One region of the Pseudoalteromonas sp. SCSIO 43210 genome, then DNA from elsewhere that is predicted to be linked to it. Evidence: predicted binding sites of a transcription regulator. Region 1 holds the regulator's gene; each other region holds the start of a gene.
What was found. Region 1 encodes sigma-54, which starts transcription at its own class of promoters, with help from an activator protein. Its sites were predicted from a motif close to GTTGGCACGNNNNTNGNNT; they were not measured.
Positions count from the first base shown of each region.

Region 2: a site for sigma-54 is predicted at 2,442-2,460, ahead of glnA (glutamate--ammonia ligase). Genes of this name have one in related genera too.
Region 3: a site for sigma-54 is predicted at 2,294-2,312, ahead of LOS73_RS04120 (EF-hand domain-containing protein). Genes of this name have one in related genera too.
Region 4: a site for sigma-54 is predicted at 2,073-2,091, ahead of fliS (flagellar export chaperone FliS). Genes of this name have one in related genera too.

Region 1 is NZ_CP087225.1:749,972-754,181, reverse strand. Features, by position in the region: gene lptA (lipopolysaccharide transport periplasmic protein LptA) at 1-58, shown strand, start outside; gene lptB (LPS export ABC transporter ATP-binding protein) at 55-780, shown strand; gene LOS73_RS03325 (RNA polymerase factor sigma-54) at 850-2,349, shown strand; gene hpf (ribosome hibernation promoting factor) at 2,376-2,663, shown strand; gene ptsN (PTS IIA-like nitrogen regulatory protein PtsN) at 2,668-3,120, shown strand; gene rapZ (RNase adapter RapZ) at 3,140-3,985, shown strand; gene LOS73_RS03305 (HPr family phosphocarrier protein) at 4,029-4,210, shown strand, end outside.
Region 2 is NZ_CP087225.1:239,303-243,512, reverse strand. Features, by position in the region: gene typA (translational GTPase TypA) at 185-2,008, opposite strand; gene glnA (glutamate--ammonia ligase) at 2,516-3,922, shown strand; gene LOS73_RS01035 (DUF4124 domain-containing protein) at 4,037-4,210, shown strand, end outside.
Region 3 is NZ_CP087225.1:914,493-918,702, forward strand. Features, by position in the region: gene LOS73_RS04100 (amidohydrolase) at 1-866, opposite strand, end outside; gene LOS73_RS04105 (EF-hand domain-containing protein) at 1,000-1,236, opposite strand; gene LOS73_RS04110 (EF-hand domain-containing protein) at 1,246-1,482, opposite strand; gene LOS73_RS04115 (hypothetical protein) at 1,773-2,000, opposite strand; gene LOS73_RS04120 (EF-hand domain-containing protein) at 2,025-2,258, opposite strand; gene LOS73_RS04125 (sensor histidine kinase) at 2,589-4,046, shown strand; gene LOS73_RS04130 (hypothetical protein) at 4,048-4,210, shown strand, end outside.
Region 4 is NZ_CP087225.1:3,866,238-3,870,447, forward strand. Features, by position in the region: gene LOS73_RS16855 (DNA-3-methyladenine glycosylase I) at 1-102, shown strand, start outside; gene LOS73_RS16860 (sigma-54 dependent transcriptional regulator) at 345-1,781, opposite strand; gene fliS (flagellar export chaperone FliS) at 2,135-2,536, shown strand; gene LOS73_RS16870 (hypothetical protein) at 2,545-2,859, shown strand; gene fliD (flagellar filament capping protein FliD) at 3,250-4,210, opposite strand, start outside.

The DNA.
Region 1 (4,210 bases):
TACTATTTTAGTACCTATTGAGACTAAAAAAGAAAAAAACGATAAAGGTCAGCCATGAGTACATTAAAAGCAGAACTATTAGCTAAAAGTTATAAAGGCCGTGAAGTTGTAAAAAATGTAGGTCTGGAAGTAAAGGCTGGCAGCATAGTCGGGTTACTTGGCCCTAATGGTGCAGGTAAAACCACAACGTTTTATATGATTGTAGGCCTTGTACCTAGTGATAAAGGCAAGATTTCTATCGACGATAACGATATTACTCTTTTACCTATGCATAGTCGTGCTAGATTAGGCATTGGTTACTTACCCCAAGAATCATCAATTTTTAGAAAGCTTACTGTTTATCAAAATTTAATGGCTATTTTAGAAACACGTAAAGAGCTGAATAAGCAAGCAAGAGAAGACACACTTAACAATTTATTAGATGAATTTAGTATTCAGCACATTCGTGATAGCCAAGGTATGGCATTATCAGGAGGCGAGCGTCGCCGAGTTGAAATAGCGCGAGCACTAGCCGCTGATCCTAAATTTATATTGCTTGATGAGCCTTTTGCTGGTGTTGACCCTATTTCAGTGTTAGATATAAAGAAAATAATAGAACATCTTAAAAATCGTGGTATTGGTGTGTTAATTACCGACCATAATGTAAGAGAAACTCTTGATGTTTGCGAAAAAGCCTACATAGTTTCTCATGGTGAGTTAATTGCATCAGGCACTCCAGAACACGTATTAAACGATAAAACAGTACGTGATGTTTATTTAGGCGAACAATTTAGGCTGTAACATTTACGCCATGTCTTTAAGCATCTGCTAGTATTAATTATAACAACATAAAAGGATTGTTAGAGATACATGAGGCAATCATTACAGCTGCGCATGGGCCAGCAACTTACAATGACTCCACAGCTGCAACAAGCAATTCGCCTGTTGCAACTCAGTACATTGGATCTCCAGCAAGAAATACAAGAAGCACTCGACAGCAACCCCCTATTAGAGGTTGAAGAGCAAGATTACGCCGAAGATTCTGCTGGTAAAAACGAGCAAAAAGCAGATAACGACGATGTCACTGTTAGCGCAAATGCTGATGATGTTCCGAGCGAATATGAGCAAGACAGTGGTGAAGCACTTGCTAAAGATACGCTAAGTGATGAAATGGCTATGGATGTTAGTTGGGATGAATATATGAGCGCAGCCCCAGCGTCATCATCAGGACCAATGCCTGAAGATGAATCTATATACCAAGGCTCCTCAACTGAAACGCTCCATGAATACCTAATGTGGCAACTACAACTGACTCCCTTTAGTCCTACCGATGAAGCGATTGCGATTGCGATTGTTGAAGCCGTCGATGATTCGGGTATTTTAACGCTAAGCTGCGAAGAAATTTTAGAAAGTTTTAATCAAGAGAACGAAGAAGACAACGAAGTTGAACTTGACGAAATAGAAGCTGTTTTAAAACGAATTCAATTGTTTGACCCTGTTGGTATTGCAGCACGTAGTTTACAAGAATGCTTATGTATTCAGCTGAACCAATACGATAAAGAAACACCCTATATTAATGAAACAAAAATGATTTTAACCGAGCACATTGATCTATTAGCTGCTCGCGACTATCGTACATTAATGAAAAAAACAAAGCTCAAAGAAGAAGAGCTTAAAGAAATAATGACTTTAATACATACTCTTAGCCCAAAACCGGCGGATACTATAGTTAGAGAAGAATCTGAGTATGTAATTCCTGATGTATCGGTGAAAAAAATAAAAGGTCGCTGGGTTGTTGAACTAAACCCAGATAGCATGCCTAAAATCAGAGTCAACAGCCAATATGCAGCAATGTCACGCACCGTTAAATCAAGTGGTGATAGCCAGTTTATTCGCTCGCATCTACAAGAAGCTAAATGGTTTATTAAAAGTTTAGAAAGTAGAAACGATACACTATTAAAAGTAACTAATTGTATTGTTAAGCAACAACAAGGTTTTTTTGAGCATGGCCCCGAAGCCATGAAACCAATGGTTTTAAATGATGTAGCAGAAATGGTCGAAATGCACGAATCAACTATTTCACGCGTAACAACTCAAAAATATATGCATACACCTCGCGGTATTTTTGAGCTTAAATATTTTTTCTCAAGCCATGTAAGTACTGAAAATGGAGGCGAATGCTCATCAACAGCAATACGCGCTCTCATTAAAAAATTAATCGCAGCAGAAAACTCAGCAAAACCATTGAGTGATAGTAAAATTGCAGATATATTAGCTGAGCAAGGAATAAAAGTAGCGAGACGTACAATCGCAAAGTATCGCGAATCTCTAGCTATTCCACCGTCAAATCAGCGAAAAAGTTTGATTTAAGACGCTAAACAAAGAGGGTAATGCTTATGCAACTAAACTTAACTGGTCGTCACGTAGAAGTAACTGATTCATTAAGAGATTATGTAAATACCAAATTTGCGAAGCTAGAAAGACACTCAGATCATATTAATAATGTTCATGTCATTCTTGATATAGAAAAATTAAACCAAAAAGCTGAGGCAACGATTCATGTAAGTGGAGCTGAGTTATTTGCCTCTACTGAACATCAAGATATGTACGCCGCCATTGACTCGCTGATTGACAAGCTCGATCGCCAAGTTATTAAACACAAAGAGAAGCTTGCTCGACACTAATATTATGAAATTAAGTTCACTTATATGTCAGGACTGCAGCAGAGCTGCGGTCCTTTTTAATAGTAAAAAAAGAATTTTAGAGTTCATCAGTCAACTTGCTCATGACAAGCTCCCATATCTTTCTCAACAAGATATTCTCAGCGCCTTAATGAATAGAGAAAAACTGGGAAGCACTGGTATAGGAAGAGGCATTGCAATCCCTCATGGGCGAATGAGCGGCGCAGAAGAGCCCTTAGCACTCGTATTAGTAAGCGAAACACCTATTAATTTTGATGCAATAGATAATCGCCCTGTTGATATATTTGTTGCTCTCATCGTACCTGATGGCGATAACCAGCAGCACTTAAAGACGCTCGCAACGATAGCTGATAAACTAAATAATAAAGATTTTTGTAAACAGTTACGCAGCGCAAAATCAGATACTGAACTGTATCAAGTTATTGTAGAACAATCGTAATTAACATAATGGGTGATAAATGGAATTAATTATCATAAGTGGCCGTTCCGGTTCTGGAAAATCGGTTGCTTTACGCGTAGTTGAAGATTTAGGTTATTATTGCGTAGATAATATTCCAATTAATCTGCTACCTTCTTTAGTGAGAAGTGTATCTGATAACTACGACAAAATTGCAGTTAGTATTGATGTCCGTAATTTACCAAAAGAGCAAGATGAATTTAACGATATCCTTGAATACTTACCTGGCTTTGCTAAACCGACTCTGTTTTATCTAGACAGTGAGGATCAAACATTAATTAAACGTTTTTCTGAGACTCGCCGTCTACACCCGTTATCAGTTGACTCATTACCTCTTGATTTAGCTATAAAAAAAGAAAAAGAACTACTCGATGTTCTCACTACTCGCGCTGACTATATGATCGACACGAGTGATTTAAGTGTTCATCAACTTGCTGAATCAATTCGTGAAAAAATTCTGGGTAAAAAAGATAAACAACTCATTGTTACTTTTGAGTCATTTGGCTTTAAACACGGCATTCCTAAAGAAGCTGATTATGTCTTTGATGCACGCTTTTTACCTAATCCACATTGGGAGCCAGAATTAAAACCTTTAAATGGCTTAGACCAACCCGTAAAGGATTACTTAGCCAGCCACAGCATTGTCCAAAAGTTCACTTGGCAAATTCAAACTTTTGTACAAACATGGTTGCCACATTTAGAGCGAAATAACCGTAGCTACTTAACTATTGCTATAGGTTGTACTGGCGGGCAACATCGCTCAGTATATTTAGCACAAACGATTGGTGAAAGTTTTTCGATGACACATCCAAATGTAAAAATCCGCCATAGAGAACAAGAAAAATAACTCATTCAAAATAATCATCTGTTCAGCTTAGGTAGAGTAACTTATGCGTTTAGAAGACACTTTTTTAATAAAAAATAAATTAGGACTTCATGCAAGAGCCGCTACAGTATTAGCGCAACTTGCTATTAAATTTGATGCCTCAATCATGATATATCAAGATGATAAAGAAGCGCCTGGGGACAGTGTATTGGCTTTAATGCTACTGGAAAGCAGTCAAGGAAAAGA
Region 2 (4,210 bases), 510 kb from region 1:
ATAACTCCCATAGCAATTTAGCAGTGTACTCCTAGAAATAATACTTTTTTTTCTAAAAGCGACTCTAGCCTTGCCGCAAATAGTTGCCTTGACTTTAAAGCTTCGAGATGTTTTATCAAATACAAAAAAGCCGCTGTATTTTGCAATACAGCGGCTTTTAAAATCATTATTCTAAATTAATAGATTATGACTTAGGTGCACGACCCGCACGTTTACGTTCGTTTTCTGTAAGGTGTTTCTTACGGATACGAATGTTTAGTGGAGTAACTTCAACTAGTTCGTCATCATCGATGAACTCAAGCGCTTGCTCAAGTGAGTAGTTAAGGTGCGGAGAAAGCGTTTGCGCTTCATCAGTACCAGATGCACGTACGTTAGTTAACTGCTTACCTTTAAGGGCGTTAACTGTAAGGTCGTTATCACGGTTATGAATACCGATAACCATACCTTCGTATACTTCAACACCGTGACCGATGAATAAACGGCCGCGCTCTTGTAAGTTGAATAACGCGTTAGTAAGTGCTTTACCAGTTGCGTTTGCAATCATTACGCCGTTCTTACGAACACCGATGTCGCCACCTTTGTGAGGACCGTAATGATCGAACGTATGGTACATAAGACCAGAACCCGAAGTAAGCGTCATGAAATCAGTTTGGAAACCAATTAAACCACGGCTAGGGATCATGAAGTCTAAACGCATACGGCCTTTGCCATCTGGAGTCATGTTAGTAAGTTCACCTTTACGTAGGCCAACTTGTTCCATAACAGAACCTTGATGCTCGTCTTGACAGTCAATAGTCACTGTTTCAAACGGTTCTTCTAGAACGCCATCTACAGTACGTAAGATAACTTCTGGACGAGAAACTGAAAGCTCGTAACCTTCACGACGCATGTTTTCGATTAAGATACCTAGGTGTAATTCACCACGACCAGAAACACGGAAGCTATCTGGGCTAGCAGTATCTTCAACGCGAAGTGCTACGTTGTGTACTAATTCTTTGTCTAAACGCTCACGGATATTACGTGACGTTACAAACTTACCTTCTTTACCACAGAAAGGTGAGTTATTTACAGAGAATGTCATTGTTACAGTTGGCTCATCAACACTTAGTGGTGGTAATGCTTCAACGTTTCCTGGGAAACAAACTGTGTCAGAAATCTTAAGCTCACCAATACCTGTTACAGTTACGATGTTACCAGCGTAAGCTCTATCAGTTTCGATACGTTCAAGACCTAGGTAGCTTTGTACTGCGCCAATTTTACCATTACGTGTAGTGCCATCAGCACTGATAATAGTAACTTGTTGGTTAGGAGCAACAGAACCACGTTTAATACGACCAATACCAACTACACCAACATAAGAGTTGTAATCTAGTTGAGAAATTTGCATTTGGAAGTCACCTTCAGGATCTGCATCCGGTGGTGATACTTCTTCAACGATCATCTTGAACATAGGTTCCATGTTCTCTGATGGCTCGTCTAAATCTAGTGTTGCCCAGCCGTTGATTGCTGAAGCGTAGATTACTTTAAAGTCTAACTGTTCGTCAGTTGCGCCAAGGTTGTCGAATAAATCAAAGATTTGATCCATAACCCAATCAGGACGTGAACCTGGCTTATCAATTTTATTGATAACTACGATTGGCTTTAAGCCTTGCGCGAATGCCTTTTGCGTAACGAAACGCGTTTGTGGCATTGGACCTTCTTGAGCATCAACAAGTAATAATACTGAGTCAGCCATCGAAAGTACGCGTTCAACTTCACCACCGAAATCGGCGTGTCCCGGAGTATCTACGATATTGATATGGTAGTCGTTCCAAGAAATGGCTGTGTTTTTAGCCAAAATGGTAATACCACGTTCTTTCTCAATGTCGTTTGAGTCCATCACGCGCTCTTCGTTACCGCCGCGTGTTTCTAATGTACCTGATTGCTCAAGTAGTTTGTCAACCAGTGTTGTTTTACCGTGGTCAACGTGCGCGATAATCGCTATATTTCTTAACTTTTCGATGCTCATATATTTACTCAGAGAAATTAAATTCTCAATGATCCTGCAAGATCTACGCACTCATCTGCGTTTTCACGAGATGTCCAAGCATAGGATTTAAAAGGGCGCATATTATCCCTCATTAATGACATGGATGAAAGTTTATCCAATACAAATTTTAAAACTTTCTCAATACTTTCACTAAGTATCTGTTTTATATATGACAATTATATGAATTAAATTTCGATATTTTTTCGAGAAACAGCCATTTTGGCTATTTTTCCGATCTTTTTGGTACTCTTTTGCATTTAGTTTATGCTAATTTTAAGCGATTAAATTATCAGCAAATTGCACCGTGTAAATATTGCACCAAAAGGGATATTTTACGCACCAAACTAGTGCGCCACTATGCTGAATTTTATAACAACTTATTTTTTTTAATTTATAAACATGCAGTTATAAAAATGGCACAAAATCAGCTTAATAAATGCTAAAGCAATTATGCAGCAATAACAAAACCCCACACTTGGAGGACACATGTCACAATCGGTTTTAGATTTTATTAAAGAAAATGACGTTAAGTTCATTGATTTACGCTTTACTGACACTAAAGGTAAAGAACAACATGTTTCTATTCCTCATCATCAAGTTGATGAAGATTTTTTCGAAGACGGTAAAATGTTCGATGGTTCTTCAATCGCTGGTTGGAAAGGCATTAATGAGTCAGACATGGTTTTATTACCAGATGCAGACTCTATCAAATTAGACCCTTTCACAGAAGAAACAACACTAATTGTTCGTTGTGACGTTGTTGAACCTTCAACACTTCAAGGTTATGAACGTGACCCACGCTCAGTTGCTAAGCGTGCTGAAGATTACATGCGTTCAACTGGTATTGCAGACACTGTGTTATTTGGCCCAGAGCCAGAATTTTTCGTATTTGATGATGTTAAATACAAATCAGACATGTCTGGTTCTATGTATAAAATTGATTCTAAGCAAGCTGCTTGGAACTCAGATAAAGAATATGCAGATGGCAACACAGGTCACCGTCCAGGTGTTAAAGGCGGTTACTTCCCAGTTGCTCCAGTTGATGACTTCCAAGATTGGCGTTCAGCTACATGTCTAGTGCTAGAAGAAATGGGCCAAGTAGTAGAAGCACATCACCACGAAGTAGCAACAGCAGGTCAAAACGAAATCGCTACTCGCTTTAATACAATGGTATTAAAGGCGGATGAAATTCAAGAAATGAAATATGTTATCCATAACATGGCTCACTTATACGGTAAAACAGCAACGTTTATGCCTAAGCCAGTTGTTGGTGATAACGGCTCTGGTATGCATTGTCACCAGTCACTTGCTAAAGATGGTGTAAACCTTTTTGCTGGTGATAAGTACGGCGGTCTTTCTGAAGATGCACTTTACTACATTGGCGGCATCATTAAGCATGCTAAAGCAATCAATGCTTTTGCAAATGCCTCTACTAACTCGTACAAGCGTTTAGTACCAGGTTTTGAAGCACCAGTTATGCTTGCATACTCTGCACGTAACCGTTCTGCATCAATTCGTATCCCAGTGGTTCCATCTGAAAAAGGTCGTCGTATTGAAGTACGCTTCCCAGATCCAACTGCTAACCCATACCTTGCTTTCTCAGCAATGCTTATGGCTGGCCTTGATGGTATCAAAAACAAGATCCACCCTGGCGATGCTATGGATAAAGATTTATACGACTTACCAGCTGAAGAAGCAGCAGAAATTCCAACGGTTGCAGCATCACTTGACGAAGCACTATCTGCACTTAGCGCAGACCGTGAATTCTTAACTCAAGGTGGTGTATTCACTGATGATTTAATTGATGCTTATATCTCACTTAAATCTAAAGAAGTTGAAAAACTTAACATGACAACTCACCCAGTTGAGTTTGAAATGTACTACAGCTGTTAATTAAGCTGTAAAAAATATGTGTGTTCTCAAGCCCGCTGCTCTGCGGGCTTTTTTAATGGTAAATCAAAGCAATCTCCACTAGAGTAAAGTTACTCTAAAACGCAGGACCGCCGAGTGAATAATTACATTTTATTACTAACAATTACTTTAGGATTAAGTAATTATGGCTATGCTGCTGAAAAAAAAATATACGCTTGGGAAGATAAAAATGGCGTGTTAGTGCTCTCAGATACACCGCATAAAGGCGCGACGGAGGTAAAGCTTACAAGTCAGCACCTTACAATGCCT
Region 3 (4,210 bases), 160 kb from region 1:
TATCGCCCTGCTTTAAGCATTGTGTTTAAGTCGGGGCTAGCGCCACTTAACATGGCCACAATACGCACAGGTAAATTTCCTAGTTCACTGCGTTCTTTGTAAACTTCCCACGTTGCTTTATCAATGCCAGCATCATGGGTAGAGGTAATACCTAAACTTAATAAATGCTTTCCTGCTGCATCAAGCGAATCGCTTATATCTTGCTTGGAAGCTTCTGGCATATGCTGGGTAATTAGCGATTCTGCTTTATCTACAAATATGCCGGTAGGGTTGCCAAATTCGTCTTTAATTATTTCACCGCCTTCAGGTGCTTTTGTTTGGGCGGTAATACCTGCAAGTTCGAGCGCTTTTGAATTTGCCCAAATAGCGTGGCTATCTACACGTGAAAGCACAACTGGACGATCATTAACTACTTTGTCTAAATCTTTAGCTGTTGGGAAGCGGGTATCAGCCCAAAGCTCTTGGTTCCAACCTCGCCCTATAATCCAACCTTGTTTGTTATTGGCAAATATTTTTAGTTTATTTGTGACTTCATCAACTGATTTTGCACCACGTACATCAAGCTGCGATAAGTTATCTCCCAGGCCAATAACATGGCCATGAGCATCAATTAAGCCTGGTAATAAGGTGCTACCTTTTACATCAATGAGCTTGGCGTCTGGGTAGCTATTTTTTAGTGTATCGCCACCTACTTTTACTACTTTTCCATCTTTAATGACAAGGGTAGAAAACTGCTGTACTTCGCCTTTGTATAAAGGGGTGTAACCATTGGCGTTATAAATTACTTTTGTTTGTGCAAAAGTGTAGCTAGAACTTGCGCAAAGGCTGGCTAGTATGAGTGGTTTGATTAGTTTTTTGAGTAGCATAAGGCATTATTTTTTATTGTTAGTGAATCAACACTAACAAAATCATTTTTATAATACCAATATGATGAGATGGTTGGGGGACGAAGTAAACTAAAGCTAGTTAGTGATACCTACCTAGCTTAAGAGTTAACAATTATTTACTCGCGTATAAACCGTATTCATTTAATGTTAGCTTACCATCTTTATCTTGATCATAGCTTGAAAATCGAGACCAAAGAGCAGGGTCTATTGATGCTTCGCCACGTGTTAAAAAGCCATCTTGGTTTCTATCAAATTTATTAAATTGTTCAACAATATTATTGCTTGCGGCAAAACTTAGAGTGCAAAAAGTGCTGAATGCAAAAAGTGCCATATAGCGTATTTTTTTCATAGGAAATACTCAGTAGAGGTTATTGGTTAGATAATTTTTAAATTCGATTAATGAAATTTGGTTATCTTGATCTTTATCCCATATCAAAAATGTGCTCAATAATTGTGGTTGAGGTTCAAGTTCATCATGGGTTAAATAACCATTTTTGTTAGTATCGAGATGGGAAAAGCGTTGCTTAACATCAAGTGCTAGGGCGTCAAAACTTGATAGTATTAAGATGCTTGTAACAAAGGAAAGTATCCTCATGGTATTTCTTCCAAGAGATTATTTAACCTGTAATCTGGTTGAGAGGTTAATTAACACATCAGGCCTATTACAAGTAAATTCAACGCAGTCAGCGCTGGGAATAGCTGCTTGAGATAGATTTATTAACCAGAGTTCAGGTTATTTAGGTTATAAACAATTTAGTAGAAGCGGGGAAAGCACTTGCCATAATTTAAATCCCAACATTAAATCCTTTTACACACTCCCTCAGGGATTATGGCAAATGCTTTAGTTCACTCTACTAGATAAAAGCTTAAGCAAAACTTAACTTGTTAAGGCTTAAAGCTTTTAAACTCTGTCTTAGAAATTACTTCATCATCGTTTTCGTCTAAATCGGTAAATTGCTTCATTACTTCTTTGTCTTGCTTGGCTTCGATAATTGATATTTGTCCATTCATATCTTTATCTAAGTGGGCAAAACGCACATTTGTTGGCGATGCAATTACGGTGGCACTAATTGCTAAAAACATTAATGAAAAAGCGGCTATAAGTTGTTTCATAATCACGTTCCTTATTAAATGAGTTTATTGAATAAATTTTTTGAATTCATCTAGCGACAATTGCCCATCTTGATTAGTATCAATTTGAGAAAAATTCTCGTGTAACACAGCATCTTCACCTGCTTCGGCTTCACTTAATGTGCCGTTACTGTCTTTATCAAGTTCGTTAAAAGTCGCGTGAACGTCCATTGCGTGTGCATTAGCGCCTAAAAAGCCTAAAGCCAGTAATGATGAAATTACTAAAGTGCGTTTGTTCATAATTATTTCCTTATTGATTAAAGTTATTCCTCCTATTACAAAAATGGTGCCAATAATAATTATTGTTATTTTTCAATTGGTTATTATTTTTGCTTTAAGCCAGTGAGAAGTTTTTACTGGGTTTATTGTAATTTTTGTGCGCCTTTTGCAACACTATTTAGTGAGATTAAAGGTAGGGTTTAAAAATCAAAGGATTACGTTGTCTCTATTTGGCGACACATTGTTTTTGTAGCGCTGGCTGTTAATCGTATTAAATATAATTGCTGGTTCAGCTAGTGTATAAGGTAAGCACTTAATAATAGAACGCTTAACTTAAAAGGACTAAACGAAATGCCAGCAACCATAGCTAAAAAATACCAAGCAATGCTTAACTGGCGGCCTAATTTAATTGGGCAATTTGCAATGAGTATGCTGCTTTCGTTACTCCCGCTTTCTATAGTGGTGATTGTATTTTTAAATGCGCTTAACAAGCAATTAGCAGTTACTCAAAGTATCGTGAGTAACAACTATCAAGTTACCAAATCGTTTAATACTCTAAAACAAGAGCTCAACAGCCTTGAGCGCGCCACTAGGCAAAACTGGGTATTAAAAAGTGAATCGCTTGATAAGCTCATTGTCGATAAATGGCAATCATCCCTACAAAGCATTGATGAACTCAAATTTGTAAACACGAATAAAGAGTATATTCACCAATGGCAACGCTTATATACCACCTTACAAACCGCGCATGTAAAACTCGTTGAGCAAAAACAACAACAAGCTGAGCTATTTGTGCCAGTGAGCGATTTAGTTGCTGAGCTTACTTTATGGTTACGTGATAAAAACGAAGCGCAAATTACCAATAACCAAAATGAGCTTACAAGCTTACAAACTTCATTTATAAACTGGCTGGTGGCACTTATTCCGCTTACTTTAATTGTTGGTGGTGGTTTTTTATGGCGTATAAGTGGGCGACTAAAAGGGTTAACTACGGTTATTGATAAGCTAGGGCAGGGGCATTGGCAGCAAAAAATATCTGTGAAAGGTTCAGCTGAGCTTGTTGAGCTAGGAGAAAAGCTCCAATGGGTGCAAGAGCAACTTCATATGCTTGAGCAGCAAAAAGATACTTTTTTACGCCATGTTACCCATGAGCTAAAAACGCCGCTTGCTTCAATGGTTGAAGGCACTGACTTATTAACTGATGAAATAGTAGGCCCAATTACCGCTGAGCAAAAAGCAGTGCTTGAGCTTATTAGCCAATCTATGGTGCGCCTTCGCACAATGATTGACAGCCTGCTGAGTTATAATGCGATTCGCACCAGTAAAGACAGCTTAAGCGAAGTTGAATTTAGTCTTCTTATTAATAAAATAAATAGCCATTTTGAGCATCGCTTAAGTGCGCGTGAGCAAGCTCTGCAGTGGCAAAACACTTTACCTAACAAACCGCTTGCTTTACCTAGTGAGCTTATTGAGATGATTTTAATTCAGCTTATTTCAAATGGCTTAAAATTTTCAGATAATAAGCAAAGCGTTACTATTAATTTAGCGCTTGAGCAAAACCAGCTTTGTATCGTTGTACTTGATAAAGGGTGCGGTATTAAAGAGCAAGAAAAAACTCAAATTTTCAGCGCATTTTATCAAGGTAAACACAGTAAAAATGTTACGCTGCAAGGCAGTGGGCTGGGCTTAACTATTGTAAAAGAGTCTGTTGAACAGCTAAGAGGTACACTTAGTGTTGAGCATAACGAGCCACATGGTTGCCGGTTTTCAATTAAAATTCCCATAACAAAAAGTCTAGGAGTTAATTAACATGCGCTTGCGTTTAATCGCTATTTTATGTGTGCTTAGTAGCATGGTTATATCAGGTTGTGAAATTAATAATGGGCAAAAAGAGCGTGTGTCAATTACACCTGCACCTGTGGTCGATACAAAAAAAACGAACGACAAAAACAGTAACCCTAGTCCAAAACCTA
Region 4 (4,210 bases), 1.8 Mb from region 1:
ACAACAGTCTATGCACACATGCAAGCCTGCGGTATGGTTAACGATCACAGTAATGACTGTTTTAGAAAAGAAGAAATTATTAAGGCTTTTAGTGGTGAGTAAGCAGGTAAATAGGTAGGTAATTAAAAGCTTCGCTTTTCACGCGAGCAAGCTCAGCGTCTACGCCAAAGTTTTGATTTGAGGTTGCTTTGTAGACGCGCTGCTTACAGGCGTTCAAAAACGTAGTTTTTTGGATGGGTGTTTAAATAATTAAAAGCTTCGCTTTTCACGTGAGCAAGCTAGACGTCTACCACCAAAGTTTTTGAGGTTGTTTTGTAGACGCGCTGCTTGCAGGCGTTCAAAAACTAATCTCTTGAAAGGTTATACTTTTTCATTTTTTCAACTAGCGTGGTTCTGCGTACACCTAATATTTCTGCTGCGCGAGCCACAACGTAATCAAAGCGCTCTAACGCTTGCGTTATTAAGCTAATTTCAAGCTCGGCTAAGTAATCTTTAAGTTCAATACCGTCATCGGGCAACAACCCACTTCCAACTTGGTTAAACTCTGCTTCAGGTTCGTTTTCGTAATCACTGAATCCTGTGCTAAATATATCATTAAACGCGTCTTTTTCCATTAACTCTTCTGGGTACTCAGGCTCATATGCTTCTACCTCAATATAGCGGTATTTATTAGGTAAATCGGGAATATCGACTACCTTTTCAGGAAACATAATAACCATTCGTTCCACTAAATTAGCTAGCTCACGAATATTACCAGGCCAAGCATGCTCTTTTAAGCTCTCCACTGCGCGCTCAGTAAACTTAGCGGTAGAACCTGTTTGATCGTTAACACGGCGCATCAGTTCTTTTAAAAGCAGCGGAATATCATCTGCGCGCTCACTTAATGACGGGTTTTCAATAGGAAATACATTTAATCGGTAGTACAAATCTTCACGAAAACTACCTTCTTCAATCATATTTTCTAAATTTCGGTGCGTTGCAGCAATAACACGTACATCAGCTTGAATCGCCTTTGTACCGCCAACTCGCTCGTAACTGCGTTCTTGTAATACGCGCAGCAACTTAACCTGCATTTGCAACGGCATATCACCTATTTCATCTAAAAACAGCGTACCACCTTGTGCAAGTTCAAAGCGTCCTTTACGAGCGGATATTGCTCCTGTAAATGCCCCTTTTTCATGGCCAAATAGCTCACTTTCTAATAACTCCGCCGGAATAGCACCACAGTTAACAGGCACAAATGGCCCATTGTTACGCTTAGAAAGCAGGTGTACATTACGAGCAACAACTTCTTTACCGGTTCCTGACTCACCTAAAATTAAAACATTAGCGTCCGTTTTTGCCACTTGCTCAATTAAAAAGCGTACATCTTTTACTGCATCTGTTTCACCCACTAGCCCGTCAAAGGTTTTGAGGGGTTTGGTATGTTTATGTCCATTTGGTAACATTCGCTGATATTGCTGACAATCGTGAAGCAACTGTGTTGTTACTTCATGACTAAACGGTTCGCAAATGAGGCCAACCACATTAGCAATGCTTAGTAATGGTTTAAGGGTTTCGCCTATTAATAAAAAAGGTAAGGTTGGGTAGCGCTTAATTAAACCTTCGTGATCAAGAGACTGCAATGCACCTAAAATGATCATGCATTCTTTTTGTTGGTACTTTTCACACTCTTGTTCAAAATTTGTTTCATTTAACAATTGTACTGCTTCACCAATAAAAGTAAGCGATGCATTTAAACCTATTGCGCGATTGTTATTATTATCTAAAATCAAGATCATATTTAGCGAGCCGTACTTTCACTCATTTATTTAATTACCTAAATTGTAAGCCAGTTCGCCATGGATGCAAGCGATAGCGGCATTTTTTTGACATAAACGCCAAAAAACAGACAGCTAGTTAAAATAACAATACTTAAGAATTAACAATTAAGTACCAATTATTGAAGTTGTGTCAAAATCATTTTTTAAAATTATTTAATTCCTTAGCAAAGCTGACTTTCTTAATAAATATAATCTAATATTAGCTTAAGTTGAAAGCGAACATGCCGATAAATAGATAAGTAAAAAATGCTTGGCATTATTATTGCTTTTATTTTTACATAATTTTTATCGTTTAAATCTAGGATTTCCCCATGGCTCATGTTTCAGTAAAAAAATACAGTCAAGTTCGTGTAAGTAATATTGCCGAAATGACCCCGTACGAACAAATAAATCTTATTTTCAGTAATATTATTGGTCGCTTAGCAGCTACAAAAGGATTTATTGAGCGAAAAGAGATTGAAAAAAAGGGCGAGAATATATCAGCCTGCGTTTTGTTATTCGGCGCGCTGCAAGATGCACTTAATTTAGAAGTAGAACAAGACCCTAGTATTTCTAACAACTTATTGGCACTTTACGATTATTGCCAACGCACATTAACCAAAGCCAATTTAAATAATGATGTTGACGCGGTATTAGAGGTGTCTAACATTGTAAAAGAAATAAAAGAAGGCTGGGATAATATTCCTGTTGATCAACGTGTTTCTGCGGTTTAGCTTATATTATGAATGCGAGTAATGCTTCAGAGCAGCTAACAACAAATCAAGCAGAACATATAAAAATACTGCTTAAGGAAATTGAATCGTTAGTAAACGATAATAATGCCGATGAAGCTCAACCCATTTTAAAAACCTTAAATACAGATTTAAAAAAATGGTGTGAAAGTAATAACAGCCCTAATGCAGAGCAATTACAGTCAATTCAAATTACAATTAATTCCATTTTAGCTAAAGCTAACATAGCTAAAAGTGAATCATCTAAAGCAATTATTAAGTATAAAAAGTCAGGAAGGGCTATTAAGGCTTATAAAGCGACTTAGTAAGTAAATTGAATAACTTTATTCAATACTCTATATATTACACGTAATTTATACCAATCAGCTTAATTAAGTGAGCTATTTTGAGGAAAGAAAACCTTGTCGATAACTGGGCAAAAATTTCGCTATTTAGTTGTTCTATATCAGAAATTTTTAACACAGTTAGCGCCAAGTTTAAGCTCTCAAATTGATCGATTTTTATTGCAGATTGGTATTAGCGCTGAAAATAGCTGCCCGAGATAGATTTATTGTCCAGAGTTTAGGTTAAATAGACCCCATATAAGCAGGTTAGTATAAGTATTATCTCAGATAAATATTACACAGTAAAAAACCGCTAAGTTTAAGCTTAGCGGTTTTTTATTGTTCACGTTTAGTAAAGCTTTTACTAAAGGATTAATTTGATTGTCTAACTACACCTGGCATATTTTCTAATTGAGCTTGAACATAACTACTGGTGTTATTAAGGCTTGCAACTAATAAATCCATTGCGTTATATTGAGCATATAGTCGAGACGATAACGATTCCATTTTACTTGTTAAACTCTCTCGCTGATCATCTAAATCATCTAGTTGATTTGTTTTACTATCGATTCTGTTTTGAATAATTCCGTCAGAATCTGTATAGAAACTCATTAACTCATCAAACGACTGTGCAAAACCACCATCATCATCGTTACTGCCAACAAAAAACTGCTGCACAGAACCTACATCTGCATTAATTTGGTCACTTAAGGTATCACTATCTAAACTAAGCACACCATATCGGTCTGTTGTTACACCTAGTTGTGAAAGTGACAGCGAATTACCTTCTACATTAACTGAATTTGTTATTGTATCTCTTAGTTTAGACATGACTCCACGTAATAGGGAATCTCCCGCCATTACACCTACGCCATCTTCGCCAGATGCACCTAAAGTGTTACTAAGTTCTAGCAACTCATTGTAGCTTGCAATAAAGCCGCTTAAACCACTTTTAATATTATTGTTATTTTCAGTGACCGATATGTCACTTATGTCACCACTATCCGCGGCATCATGCAGTTTTTTAGCGGTAATATCGACACCATCAATCACATTACTAAACTCGTTAGTACTGCTAGATACAACCAACGTGCCATCAATGGTGATTTGTGCATTCTGCGCAGCGTTTACTTCAGTTAAGTTAGTTGTATGATTTAGGGGGTCTGCATCTGTTACATCATAGGCTAATCGAGATAATCCACCTGTATCTGTATTATTACCATCACTGTCTTGTACAGTGATTTTAATCGCGTTTTCTTCACCGGTCTCTTTACTTGTGAGCACTAGGTGCTGACCTAAATCACTTGTTACTATCGTTGCAACAACTGAGTCA